3 regions of the Kocuria sp. KRD140 genome follow, and region 1 is predicted to be linked to each of the others. Evidence: predicted binding sites of a transcription regulator. Region 1 holds the regulator's gene; each other region holds the start of a gene.
The links. The regulator HrcA, encoded in region 1, represses chaperone genes, less so after heat shock. The targets are predictions, from matches to a motif close to TTNGCACTCGNNNNNNNCGAGTGCNAA.
Positions count from the first base shown of each region.

Region 2: the regulator HrcA is predicted to act here: its motif matches at 2,089-2,115, upstream of J1M36_RS05840 (Hsp20/alpha crystallin family protein).
Region 3: the regulator HrcA is predicted to act here: its motif matches at 1,488-1,514, upstream of groL (chaperonin GroEL).

Region 1 is NZ_JABFAW010000001.1:58,415-63,009, reverse strand. Features, by position in the region: gene J1M36_RS00250 (DUF3097 family protein) at 59-904, opposite strand; gene hrcA (heat-inducible transcriptional repressor HrcA) at 1,068-2,090, shown strand; gene dnaJ (molecular chaperone DnaJ) at 2,153-3,295, shown strand; gene J1M36_RS00235 (16S rRNA (uracil(1498)-N(3))-methyltransferase) at 3,292-4,053, shown strand; gene J1M36_RS00230 (GerMN domain-containing protein) at 4,076-4,595, opposite strand, start outside.
Region 2 is NZ_JABFAW010000005.1:40,903-45,497, reverse strand. Features, by position in the region: gene J1M36_RS05845 (MMPL family transporter) at 1-1,322, shown strand, start outside; gene J1M36_RS05840 (Hsp20/alpha crystallin family protein) at 1,482-1,976, opposite strand; gene J1M36_RS05835 (ChaB family protein) at 2,236-2,655, shown strand; gene J1M36_RS05830 (GNAT family N-acetyltransferase) at 2,719-3,198, opposite strand; gene J1M36_RS05825 (PfkB family carbohydrate kinase) at 3,260-4,222, shown strand; gene surE (5'/3'-nucleotidase SurE) at 4,442-4,595, shown strand, end outside.
Region 3 is NZ_JABFAW010000009.1:441,426-446,020, reverse strand. Features, by position in the region: gene groL (chaperonin GroEL) at 1-1,342, opposite strand, end outside; gene J1M36_RS12865 (hypothetical protein) at 1,599-1,925, opposite strand; gene J1M36_RS10725 (DUF3263 domain-containing protein) at 2,077-2,301, opposite strand; gene J1M36_RS10720 (uracil-DNA glycosylase) at 2,361-3,044, shown strand; gene J1M36_RS10715 (siderophore-interacting protein) at 3,064-3,915, shown strand; gene J1M36_RS10710 (threonine/serine exporter family protein) at 3,920-4,595, opposite strand, start outside.

The DNA of each region.
Region 1 (4,595 bases):
CCACCGGCTTTGAGCGCCGTCGACGTCGTGGGTCACCGCAGGTCAGGCGCAGCCCGGGTCAGGAATCGGCGGCGTCCGGGGCGGTGAGGAAGTCGATGAGCTCCTCCACGCGGCCCAGCAAGGCCGGTTCGAGGTCTGCGTACGTGTTCACTCGTGCAAGGATCGCCTGCCACGCCCGCCCCACGTCCTGGGGTGTGCGGTGCGGTAGGCCCAGCGCGCGTGCCATCCCGGTCTTCCAATCCACCCCGCGCGGGATCACGGGCCACTCCCGGATCCCCAGGGCGCTGGGCTTCACGGCCTGCCAGATGTCCACGTAGGGGTGTCCGAGGATGAGCACATTGTCCCGGGCACCCGGGACCGCGAGCGCCTCCTGGGCGATCCTGGACTCCTTGGAGCCCGCGACCAGGTGGTCCACTAGGATCCCGAGCCGGCGCTGCGGGCCGGGGTGGAACTCGGCGATGGCTGAGGGGAGGTCGTCGATCCCGTGCAGGGGTTCCACCACGGTGCCCTCGACCGCGAGGTCGTGGCCCCACACCTTGGCCACGAGCTCGGCGTCGTGGTACCCCTCGACCCACACACGCGACTCCTTGGCCACGGACGCGCGCAAGTTCTCGACCTCGACCGACCCCGAACGCGTGATCCGGGGCTTGGCCGGGGCGCTGCGGGTCTCGGGCGGGCCCAGCCGCACGGGTTCGCCGTCCAGGAGGAAGCCCGGGCCCAGGGGGAAGGACTTCACGCGCCCGTGCCGGTCCTCCAGACCCACCACGCGCATCCCGCCGATGGTCTCCACGTCCTCGAGCACCATGTCCCGGGCCACGGGGACGTCCCGGGAGACGGGACCGGTGCGGGCGACGTCGGGACTGCCTAGGTCCTGGGGACCCCAGGACCAGCCGGATGCGTTCACGGGCGACTCCTCCACGTCGTGCCGCGGCGCGAGCGCGCCGCCGGGCAGGCGAATCAGCCGCGAGCGTATCAAAATCGGCCCCTGACCCACGGGCCCTTGACTGCCAGGATTAGCACTGTGAACTCTTGAGTGCCAGAATTGCCAGCAACGGGAGGTGAGACACATGGAGCATCCGCGCCGAGCGCAGATCCTGCGCGCCATCGTGGAGGACTACGTCCATTCGCGTGAACCCGTGGGGTCCAAGGCGCTCGTGGAACGCCACCGTTTACCCGTCTCCTCCGCCACGGTGCGCAACGACATGGCCGCCCTCGAGGAGGACGGGCTGATCGTGGCACCGCACACGAGCTCGGGTCGGATCCCCACGGACCGAGGTTATCGCGAGTTCGTCAATCAGATCGCAGCCCTGGAGCCCCTCACCTCCGCCCAGCGCCGCGCGATCCAGGTGTTCATGGACGGCGCCCAGGACCTGGACGACATCATGGAGCGCACCGTGCGCCTGCTCGCCCAGCTCACCCACCAGGTGGCCGTGATCCAGTATCCCGTGCGCACCGGGATCACCGTGCGCCACGTGGAACTCGTGGACGTGGGGGACGCCCGCGTACTCGTGATCCTGATCCCCACCACCGGACGCGTGGCCCAACGCACCGTGGAACTGCCCGTCACCCTGACCGAGGCCCAGCTGCTGGAGCTGCGCGCCCACGTGCTCGCACGCCTGCTCGGCACGCCCGTGGAAGACGTCCCCGACGCCGCCGTGACCCTGCCCCCGGCCCTGCCCGAGGAACTGCGCGACGCCGGGACCGCGGTGACCGGGGCGCTCGCGGTGCTCGCAGCGGTGTCGGACGAACACCGCCTGGTGATGGCCGGGACCGCGAACCTCGCGCGCTTCAGCGGGGACTTCCCGCAGAGCATCTCCCCGGTGCTCGAGGCGCTTGAGGAACAAGTAGCCATGCTGCGATTGTTGTCCGAGATGCAGCAGGACGAACGCGGGGTCGCGGTGCGCATCGGCTCCGACCACAGCGACGACCCCCTGGCGGAGGCGTCCGTGGTGGCCACGGGTTACGGTCCGCACGCCGCGTCCAAGGTGGGAGTCGTGGGGCCCACACGCATGGACTACCCCACGACCATGGCCTCCGTGCGCGCGGTGGCCCGCTACCTGTCCAAGAACCTGGGGGCTGAGCGCACGTGAGCGCCGCCCGCCCCGCTCGACCGTAGAACCGTAGAACCGACGAAAGAAGAAACGACGACATCGTGAGCGATCACTACGAAACCCTCGGCGTGAGCCGGGACGCCAGCGCCGAAGAGATCAAGCGCGCCTACCGCAAGAAGGCCCGCAAACTCCACCCGGACGTGAACCCCTCACCCGAGGCCGCCGAGGAGTTCAAGCGCGTCTCCCACGCCAATGACGTCCTCTCCGACCCGGACAAGCGCCGCGTCTACGACGCCACGGGCAACGAGAACGGCACGGACACCGGCTTCGGCGGGGGCTTCCCCGGTACGGGCTTCGGCTTCTCCGACATCTTCGAGACGTTCTTCCAGGGCGCGGGAGCCGGTGGCCAGCGCGGCCCCCAGTCCCGCACCCGCCAGGGCCAGGACGCCCTGATCAACGTGCGGATCTCCCTCAAGGACGCCGTGTTCGGCATGGAGAAGGACATCACGGTGGACACCGCCGTCGTGTGCCCCACGTGCCAGGGCACGTGCTGCCAGCCCGGCACGAGCCCCGTGACGTGCACCATGTGCCGCGGCTCCGGGCACATGCAGTACCAGCGCCAGTCCATCCTGGGCATGGTCACCACCCAGGCCCCGTGCTCCCAGTGCAACGGCTTCGGCACCGTGATCGAGAGCCCGTGCCACGAGTGCTACGGCGAGGGCCGCGTGCGCGACCGCCGCCCCCTGACCGTGAAGATCCCCGCCGGCATCCAGTCCGGCAACCGCATCCGCCTGGGCGGCCAGGGTGAGGCCGGCACCGCCGGCGGACCCAACGGCGACCTCTTCGTGGAACTCAAGGTGGACCCGGACCCCACCTTCCTCCGCGAGGGCGACGATCTCCACGCCCGCCTGCGTATCCCCATGACCGCCGCCGCGCTCGGCACCACCGTGAGCCTCGAGACGTTCGACGGCGCTCGCACGGTGGACGTCGATCCCGGCACCCAGTCCGGTGCGACCGTCACGCTCGACGACCTGGGCGTCACCCACCTGCGGGGCAAGGGCCGCGGGGACCTCAAGGTGCACTTCGAGGTGGAGACCCCCAAGGACCTCTCCTCCGAACAGCGCGAACTGCTCGAGCGACTCGCCGAGCTGCGCGGTGAGGAAGCAGCGGACGGTACGACCGTGAACACCAACCACTCCGGTGGGTTCTTCTCCCGGTTGCGGGACCGGTTCAACGACCTGTGACCAACCCCGTCTTCCACGTCCCCGCTGAGGACCTCTCCCGGGCGCACCCGGGGGAGGTCCTGGACGTCGCGGGTCCCGAGGCCAAGCACGCGGTGACCGTGCGGCGCCTGCGCGCGGGGGAGGCCCTGGACCTCGTGGACGGGCACGGCACCCGTGCGGTGTGCACGTTCGACTCCGGGGCCAAGGACCGGATGAGCGTGACCGTCCAGGAGATCCACCACGACGCAGCGCAGCAGCCGGAGTTCACGCTGGTGCAGGCACTCGCCAAGGGGGACCGGGACCTGCAGGCCGCGGAGGCCGCCACGGAACTCGGGGTCTCCCGGGTGATCCCGTGGCAGGCGGAGCGCAGCATCGTGCGCGTCCACGCGGACCGCGCGGCCAAACTCATGGCCAAGTGGGACTCCACCCTGGCCGCGGCGGCCAAGCAGTCCCGGCGCGCCCGCTGGCCCGAACGCGGTGACTGGGTGGACACCGCGGGTCTGGCCCGGCTGATCGCTGCGGAACCCCAGATGCTGTGGCTCGTGCTGCATGAATCGGCGAGCACACGTTGGTCCACCCCGGACGTGACCCGGTGGGGCGATCGGTCCCGGATCGCGGTGATCGTGGGCCCGGAGGGAGGGATCGGTGACGGAGAGCTCGAGGCGTTGTGCGCCGCCGGTGCTCAGCCGATGCGCCTGGGGACCACTGTCATGCGATCGTCCACCGCGGGACCCGCGGCACTGGCCGCGCTGCACGCGGTGCTCGGGCTCTGGGACTGACCCGGGACCCAACGGGGAGGGCTCAGTCCCCGGCGCGCACCGTGATCGCGTGATCGTCGGACACGGTGGTGCCGGAATCGTCCGTGCCGCTCACGCGCACGGTGTACGTCCCGGGGTCGAGCGTGACACTCGTGCGTAGTTCCGTGCCCGTGGTCGGATCTGAGCCGGGGGAAGCGGGTGCGACGTTCCCACTGTGCACGACGCGGTCGTCCTCGAGCACCTCCCAGCGGGCGTCACGCACCGAGGGCAGCACGCGGGCGAAGACCGTCACGGGGCTCTTGGGTTCCGCCCCGGTCTGGGGGTCCACGAGCCACACGGGCGCGGCCAGTGCAGAGTCACGCGTGAGCGGGGCATTAAGTTCCACGGCTCCGAAGGCCTTGTACCCGCTCTGCCCGTTCACGAGGACCCGCACCTCCTTGGCCGTGGACGAGTCCAACAGCCCGGCGGTCACAGCCGCCGCGGAGACCGTGTACACCATTTGCTGCAGTGCGACCCGCGCGTCCTGCGAGGAGAGCTGGGAGGCGAACGCGGCGGCGGGCAGG
Region 2 (4,595 bases), on a different contig from region 1:
GCCGGGGAAAGTCCGGTCACGGGCAGCACGCCGCGACCGCCGCCGTGGCCACCGCGGGTGCGGCCGGTGCGGCCGGTGTTTCCGGTCGGACGACGTCGCACGGTCACCGTGCCGGGGCCGGCGAGCGGACCCACGGTCATGCCGGGAACCACCGCACCGCGGCCGATCACCGTGCCACCTACCACCGGGGATCCGAGCGTCGCTCGGCTGGGCAGCACCATGCCACCGGGGCCCCTCTCGGTGCCGTGGCCGATGACGCCCAGCGCCGCGGTGAGCCCGCGGGCGCTGCCGAGAATGGGGGCTCCCGCGAAGACACCGCAACGCCCGGGACCGCGGGGACCCAGCGGCGTCGCGGTCGGCATGCGGCGGCTTCCACGAGCACGTGCATCGCCGAGGACCGGGCCGCCAAGCCGGCCGCGGACGTGATCGTGCGCGCCGCGGACCCGGTGCTGCGCGCCACGAACCAGGCGTTGCGGGTGCTCCCGGATGTGCTGGATTCCGAGGAGAAGCTGCTCGAGTCCCTGGCCGTGCGCGGCGAGGAAGCGGCACCGCACAAGGCGATGCACAAGCGCGCGAGCTTCGAGAAGGTCATGGTGGCCGGGTACCCGGTCATCGTCGCGCGGCCCAAGGCGGCCATCACCCGGGCGGACGCCCCGGTGGTCGTGCACTGGCACGGCGGCGCGTACGTGAACCCCATGACCACGGTGCACTGGCGCTGGATCGACGCCCTGATGCAGCGCACCGGGGTCACCGTGGTGGTGCCGGGCTACGGGCTCGCCCCCGATCACACGGTGGACGAGGCGCTCGAACTCGCCGACGGCGTGTGGGACCTGGCCCGTTCGTTCGGCCCGCGCGTCTTCCTGTCGGGCGACTCCGCCGGCGGTGGTCTGGCGTTGGCCCAGGCCATGCGACTGCGGGACGCGGACGATCTCGGCGTGGCGGGTCTGATCCTCATGGCCCCGTGGGTGGACACCACGGTGACGAACCCCCAGATCGAGGCGTACCGGGACGCGGACCACATGCTCGGTACCGACGGCGCTCGGGCCGCCGCTCGTTGGTGGGCCGGCACACGGGACGTCACCGACCCCATGGTGAGCCCCGCGTTCGGCGACGTGCGCGGACTGCCCCGCACGTTCGTGCTGCAGGGTGACCGGGACATGCTCTACCCGGACACCATGGAGTTCGTGGCCGAGCTGGTGCGAGCAAACGTGGACACCACCGCGGTGGTCTGTGAGGGCGGACCGCACGTGTACGCGCTCATGGTCTGGACGTCGCGCGCGTCCGAGGACCTCGACCACGTGGTGCGGTGGATGAACCGCTGACCCCGTCGTGAACATGAGTGTGCCCCGCAGGGTGACCTGCGGGGCACAGTCATGTCATGGGGCGGTGAGCCCCCGATTGAGCAGGCCTGTTCCCACCGGGTGGATTCGCCGGTCAGTGCCGGTGAAGGGTCGGTCCTGATCGGCCCTGTTAGGTTCTGGTTAGTCCTGCGACCCCTCGGAGTCCGTCTGCACGTTCTGCGAGCGGTCCTCGTCCGAGCCCTTGTCGTGCTCCAGGACCACGTTGTCGTGGTGTTCCTGGCCGGTGGCCACCTGGATCTTGCGCGGCTGGGACTTGGGGGACACGGGGATGGTCACGGTCAGCACGCCGTTGTCGTACGCGGCGGTGATGTTCTCCGTGTCGATGCCCTGGCCCAGGTTGAGCTGGCGGACGAACGAGTGGCTGCGGCGCTCGCGCACGATCCACTTGGTGTCCTTCTCCGCGGAGGGCAGACGACGCTGCGCACGGATGGTCAGCAGCTGACCGTCCACGTCCACGTCCACGCTCGTGGGATCGATGCCCGGCAGGTCCGCGGCAAAGTAGTAGTTGGCGCCCTGACGGTAGAGGTCCATGGGCATCTGCTCCAGGCCGTTGCGGCCGGAGAGGACCTGGTTGGCGAAGTTCTGGACCTCGGAGAACGGGTCGAATGTAGCCATGACGATTACTCCTTCACTCTGCGGCACCCACGTGCTGTGCCCCGCGAACCGGTCGATTACCCGCGTGGAGCCATCACGTTTCTTGAGTCTCTGTGACTCAACAACGTCTAATGTAGCAGGCTGTCGGCGGAAGTGCTAGTCATTGACGCACGAAAGCTGAGTGGCACTGACTCAAGCAGCGGGCGGGCCTGTCGCAGCGGCGTCGGCGGCGCGTAGGATCGAGCCACCAGTGACACCCGAACGCTCTGAGGAGGCCCCCGTGCCCAAGGCGAAGAAGAACGGCCACGCGCGTCAGGACGAGATCCCGTCCACGCTGCAACGCTCGGACGAGAAGGCACAGGACACGTTCGCGCAGACCTACGACTCGGCGCAGGAGGAATACCACGACGACGCCCGGGCGGCGCGCACCGCGTGGTCGGCCGTCAAGCACACCCACGAGAAGGTCGGGGACCACTGGGAGCCCAAGGAGCACAACGGGCCCTCGGACGACAGCGCCGAGAAGGGCGGCCTGAACTCGGAGGACACCGCCGGCGGGGTGGACGCTAACGCCAGCAAGGAGCACCTGTACGAACTCGCCCAGGAACTGGACATCACGGGACGCTCGGACATGACCAAGGACGAATTGGTCGAGGCGATCGACAAGGCCAATCAGAAGAAGACGCGCGAGGCCCGCGACTGAGGTTCACCGCTCGGCGGGTTCATACCCTGCGGGTTTATGACTGCTGGCCTGCGATCGGTGGGGCTACAACTGGCGGGCCAGGAAGACCGAGGCCGTGGTGGCGTCGTGGAAGGAATCCACGGGCTCGTAGCCGCGTTTGCGGAACATCGCGATCCCCTCGGTCATCTCCTCGTTGAGGGAGACCACGGCCGTGGTGGCGCCGAAAGCGCGCACCTTGTTCTCGAGTGCCCGCACCAGGGTGCGCGCGTGGCCCTGTCCGCGGTGTTCCGGGGTGACCCAGATCCGGCGCAGTTCCACGCGGTCGTCGTCGAGTTTGCGCACCGCGCCGCACGCGATGACCGAGCCCGTGACCAAATCCGTCATGAGGAAGAAATCCCCGTGCGGCGGAGTGACGTCCTCCGGGGCGGTGACCTCGGTGAGTTCGGGATCGAAACCGCCGTCGATCCGGTTGTTCAACTCGCTGAAGTACGCGCTCAGGGCGCGCAGCGTGTGCTCACTGGCGGCCTGACCTTCCACGATACGAACCGGTGCGGTGACGTTCATCCCACCATGGTGACACCTTGGTGTGCTGTTCACCAGCGCCCGTGTCATGTAGCTTTCGTTCGTGACCGAGACCCGCCCCGGCCCCAAGCCGCGTATCTCCATCCTGGTTCCCACTCCGCTGCTGATCACGGAAATCACGGAACCCGCTGCGCATCGCAACCGTAGTTCCCACGAGTCGGACGTGCACATGCACCCCGGCGGGCAGGGGCTGTGGGTGGCCCGGATGGCCGGGTCGCTGGGGGCGGACGTGTCCGTGAGCGGGCCGTTCGGCGGAGAACTGGGCTCGCTGATCCGCACCATGCTGGACGGGCTGGGCATGCAGGTCAATGCTGTGCGCTACGGGTACGGCAACGGCGGATACGTCTACGACCTGCGCGGTGAGGACCGGGAGACCGTGGCCCACTTGCCGCCCCCGGAGCTCTCCCGCCATGAACTGGACGATCTCTACGGCACGGCGTTCGTGGACGCGCTCGCCTCGGACGTCCTCACGGTCACCGGGGCCGAACCCGGGGACGTGGTGCCGGCGTCGTTCTTCGGCCGCCTTATCAGGGACACGCGGGATGCCGGGACCACCGTGGTCGCGGACCTCAGCGGCAAGCCCGCACTGGCGGCCGTGGCGGCGAACGTGGACGTGCTCAAGATCAGCCACGAAGAGGTGCTCGATCTCGAGCTCGTCGCGGAGGACACCGCGGAGGCCCTGGTGAGCGCCGGACACATGCTGCTCGAACGCGGTGCGGGCGCCGTGGTGATCTCACGCGCCAAGGACCCCGCGCTGCTCGTGGAGAAGGATTCCGTGCGGGAGGTCTCCGCGCCGTCCATCACACCGCTGGACCACCGAGGGGCGGGGGACTCGATGACCGCGGGGATCTCGGTGGGTCTGGCGCGCGGTCTCGATCTCGTGGAGGCCGTGGCCCTCGGTGCATCAGCGGGAGCGCTGAACGTGGCGCGCCGCGGCCTGGGGACCGGTAACCGCACGACCATCGAGAAGTTCGCCCGCGAGATCACGGTGCGCACGCTGTCCTGACGTTCCGGGTGCTTGACCTGTGGTTCTCCGATTCGGTGCCACGACCCGGCTCCGGCTCGACGCGCCGAGCAGTTCGGTCTGACGCCCAGTGCACCCTGACCGGACGTGGTCGCGGGCAGTTCGGCCCGTGTGAAGCGTGACCGGGTTGGTCCTCCTGGGTGGCCTGGCCCGAGTACCGGGCTCTGGTCCGCGTGACGGGCGCGTGTCACCATGGTGCACATGCACATCCTGGTCACCAATGACGACGGCATCTCGTCCCCGGGGCTCGCGGTTCTGGTGCGCGCTGCACTGGATCGGGGGCACACGGTGAAGGTGGCCGCACCCGCCGAGGAGTACTCGGGTGCGAGTTCCTCCCTGTCCGGGGAGGAGATCG
Region 3 (4,595 bases), on a different contig from region 1:
GCGCGTCGATCGCGACCTTGACGATGTTGGCACCGGTCGCCTCGTCCCCGGACAGCCCGAGGGACTCGAAGACCTTGGCACCGGCCTGGATCAGGGCCACGCCACCACCAGCGACGATGCCCTCCTCCACGGCGGCCTTGGCGTTGCGCACGGCATCCTCGATGCGGTGCTTGCGCTCCTTGAGCTCGACCTCGGTGGCGGCACCCGCCTTGAGGACGGCCACTCCGCCGGCCAGCTTGGCCAGCCGCTCTTGCAGCTTCTCGCGGTCGTAGTCGGAGTCGGAGTTGTTGATCTCCGCGCGGATCTGGGCCACGCGACCCTCGATCTCCTCCTGCGTACCGGCGCCGTCCACGATGGTGGTCTCGTCCTTGGTCACCACGACCTTGCGGGCCTGGCCCAGCAGGTCGATCGTGGCGGACTCGAGCGACAGGCCCACCTCTTCGGTGATGACCTGGCCGCCGGTGAGGATCGCGATGTCCGCAAGCTGCGCCTTGCGGCGGTCACCGAAGCCGGGGGCCTTGACGGCCACGGACTTCACGGCACCGCGCATCTTGTTCAGCACGAGCATGGCGAGCGCTTCGCCGTCCACGTCCTCGGCGATGATCAGCAGCGGCTTGCCGGCCTGCATGATCTTCTCGAGTACGGGGACCAGGTCCTTCACGGCGGAGATCTTGGAGTTGACGATCAGGATGTAGGGGTCCTCGAGGACGGCTTCCTGACGGTCGGCGTCGGTCACGAAGTAACCGGAGAGGTAGCCCTTGTCGAAGCGCATGCCCTCGGTCAGCTCAAGGTCCAGCCCGAAGGTGTTGGACTCCTCGACGGTGATGACGCCTTCCTTGCCGACCTTCTCCATGGCCTCGGCGATGAGCTTGCCGATCTCCGGGTCCGCGGCGGAGATGGACGCGGTCGCGGCGATCTCCTCCTCGGTCTCGATCTCCTTGGCGGAGGACAGCAGCTGCTCGGTCACGGCGGCCACGGCCTTCTCGATGCCACGCTTGAGGGACAGCGGGTCCGCACCGGCGGCCACGTTGCGCAGGCCCTCCTTCACGAGGGCCTGGGCCAACACCGTGGCTGTGGTGGTGCCGTCACCGGCGACGTCGTCGGTCTTCTTGGCGACCTCCTTGACGAGCTCGGCGCCGATCTTCTCGTACGGCTCCTCGAGCTCGATCTCCTTGGCGATGGACACGCCGTCGTTGGTGATCGTGGGGGCGCCCCAGGACTTCTCGAGGACCACGTTGCGTCCGCGCGGGCCGAGGGTGACCTTGACGGCGTCCGCGAGGGTGTTCAGGCCCCGCTCGAGGCCGCGGCGGGCTTCTTCGTCGAATGCGATCATCTTTGCCATGTGTTTCGTCCCTCCTGGACGGTTGACAAACAAGACTTGTCATCACGATGCCCGCGACGGACGGTGCCGCGCCGCGATCCTCACCGCGCCGCAACCACCTCACCGTGATGTCACTCGTCCGCCGCGCGACCACCACCGGACCCGGTTAGCAGTCCACGCGACTGAGTGCTAATCCCATAGTGGCACTCGTCATGCCGGAACCGCAAACGCCCTGCGTCCAGTGGACTCAGGTTTCGTCCCCGGCTGAACGGGCGGGTCAGGCGGCCGCGGGGGCTCCGGGCACGACGTCGCTCGCGGCCGTCCCGAGCGCCACGGCACCCACCGCGGAGGCACCGGCCGCGGCGTCGTCGTCCGGGGACACCGCAACGGCTGCGGCGGGGAGGGCGAGCGCTTCCTGGGCCGTGCGCGGGGCGTTCACGAAGGCCACCGCCCCCAGGACGAGGGCGAGCACACCGGTCACGAGGATGACCAGGAACTTGCCCCGGGACCCCGCTCGGGCATTCGGGTTATGGCCTCGGTGGGCACCCTGCCTGGCGCCGTCCTCGGGGACGTCGTCGAACTCGTCACGGGGGTACTCGCTCATGCTGTGGCTCTCCTCAACGAACGGCGGGATCAGGGGCGCCGACCCGCGGGTGCCGGGACCGTGGGACGGCGTGCGCCCCGCCTGCCGGACCCGCGGCGGTCAGGGGTCCGCGGTGCGCTGCCCACTATCCCACGCGCACCCGGGGACCCACTCAGCGATTGCGCGCGCGGCGCAACCGGGAGATCAGCATGGGGGCGTGGCGCGCGGCGGCCTCTGAGGAGATCAGGGCGTTGAGCCGCTGATAGTAGTGCACGGGGCTCAACCCCAGGCGGGAGCGGATCGCGGACTCCTTGGCGCCGCGGTACTTCCAGTGCTCGGACTCCAGGTCCAGGATGGCCCGGTCGAGCTCGTCGAGGCCGTCGCCCGTGGTAGACATGGGCTCAACCCTAACGCTCCGGGCGGTACCCGGAGGCCGCACGCCCTGGAGGTCGCACCGTGAACACCCCGCCCCCGTTGCACGAGATCATGAACGAGGAGTGGGCCCGTGCCTTGCAACCCGTGGAGCCGCAGATTCGGGCCGTGGGCGAGTTCCTGCGCGGCGAACACGCCGAGGGCCACCACACCCTGCCCGCTGGGGACCACATCTTCCGCGCGCTTCGCGAGCCGATGTCCGCGGTCAAGGTGTTGATCGTGGGCCAGGACCCCTACCCCACCCCGGGCCACGCGATGGGCCTCTCGTTCTCGGTGGCCCCGGACGTGCGCCCGATCCCGCGGTCCCTGCAGAACATCTACAAGGAACTGCACTCCGATCTGGGGATCACACCGCCCGCGCACGGGGACCTGTCCTCGTGGGCCGAGCAGGGCGTCATGCTGCTCAACAGGGTCCTTACGGTGCGCGCGGGCTCCCCCGCGTCCCACCGGGGCAAGGGCTGGGAAGCGGTCACGGAGTGCGCGATCCGCGCGCTCGGGGCGCGCGAGCAACCCCTCGTCGGCATCCTGTGGGGTCGCGACGCCCGCGGCACCAAGGACTGGCTGGGTGGGGCGCCCACCGTGGAATCGGTGCACCCGTCCCCGTTGTCCGCGTCCCGGGGGTTCTTCGGTTCCCGCCCGTTCTCCCGCGCCAACGAGCTGCTGCAACAACAGGGCGCCCAGCCCGTCTCGTGGGAACTGCCCGCGTAGCAGCACCTACGCTGGACGCATGGCACAAACTCCGGCGCGACCCCGCAAACCCCAGCTCAACCTCACGGTTACGGACCGGATTCAGCTCTCCCCGGGCATGGTGCGCGTGGTGTGCAGGATCGAGAACGCCGACCAGTTCCAGGACATGGAGGCGCCGGAGAAGTACGTCAAGCTCGTCTTCTTCTCCGCAGCCACGCTCGCGGCGACCGCGCCCGGCGCGTTCCCCGACTACTGGGCCGCGCGCGAAAACGCCGCACCCCAGGACCAGCCCGTCACGCGGCACATGACCCTGCGCCACACGGAACCCGACACCGAGACCGTGTGGATCGACGTCGCCCTGCACGGCACCGAAGGCTATGCGGGGCCGTGGGCGGATGCCGCGTCCCCCGGCGACCGGATCGTGGCGCTCGGCCCGGGCGGCAAGTGGCTCCCGGATCCGGCCGCCGCGTGGAGCGTCTTCGCTGGCGACGACGCCGCCGTCCCCGCCGTGCTCGCGAACCTCGAGGCGCTGCCCGCCTCGGCGCGAGGAGAAGCCGTCCTCGAGGTCGAGGACGCCTCCCACGAACTCGACCTCACCGACCTCGCGATCCCCGAGGGCGTCCGGGTGCGCTGGGTGCACCGCGCCGCTCAGCAGGACGGTGAGCGCGCCCTCGTGACGGGACTCGCGAACGCCGCGTGGCCCGAGGACACCGCGGGTGTGCAGGCGTTCGTGCACGGCGAGCGCGAGACCATGAAGGCTGCCCGGAAGGAACTGCTCGACGTCCGCGGGCTCGAGCGTTCGCAGGTATCCCTGTCCGGGTACTGGGCGGCCGGGCGGGCCGAGGAGACGTTCCAGGCGGAGAAGAAGCTGCCCGTGGGCAAGATCCTCTGACCGGTCAGCGGCGGCGGTTGCGCCGCTGGGAGAGGTACTGCATCCGCTCGATGAACGGGCGCATGAGGTACTTGGCGAGCACCACGCCCGCCGCGAGCAGCACGATGGACACCATGGCGTTGACGAGTCCCGTGATGCCGTTCCCCGTGGTCTCGTTCTCCACGGTGATCGCGTACATTCCGCGGAACAAGCTCAACCCGGGCAGCAGGTAGGTCATCGCGGGGATCGCGAGGATCGCCTGCGGGATCTTGGCCCTCGCCGCGAGCAGCGCGGCCACACAACCGCTCGCCACAGCCCCCACGCCCGTGGCCAATCGTGTGCTGGGATCGAAGCTGCCGATGCCGTGGTAAAAACCGAGGCCCACGAGGGCCGCGGCCACGGCAGGCAGCAGGTGACGCGGCTTCGCCTGCATGGTGATCGCGATCAGAGCGGTGGAGATCAGCATGAACACTGTGTTGGTCATGGCTGCCGCGGGTGTGAACCCGGACTGGGAAACGTCAATCCGTGGGACCCCCAGGTGCGCGGACAAGGTGATCCCCAGGGCGATCCCGGCCACGATCCCCAGGAACGCCATGGCGGTGGACAGTAGTCGTCCGGCCGCGGTCACGGGAAAACCGTTGATCGCGTCCTGCATCGTGGAGACCATGCGGGTGGTGGGCAACAACATGATGATCCCACCG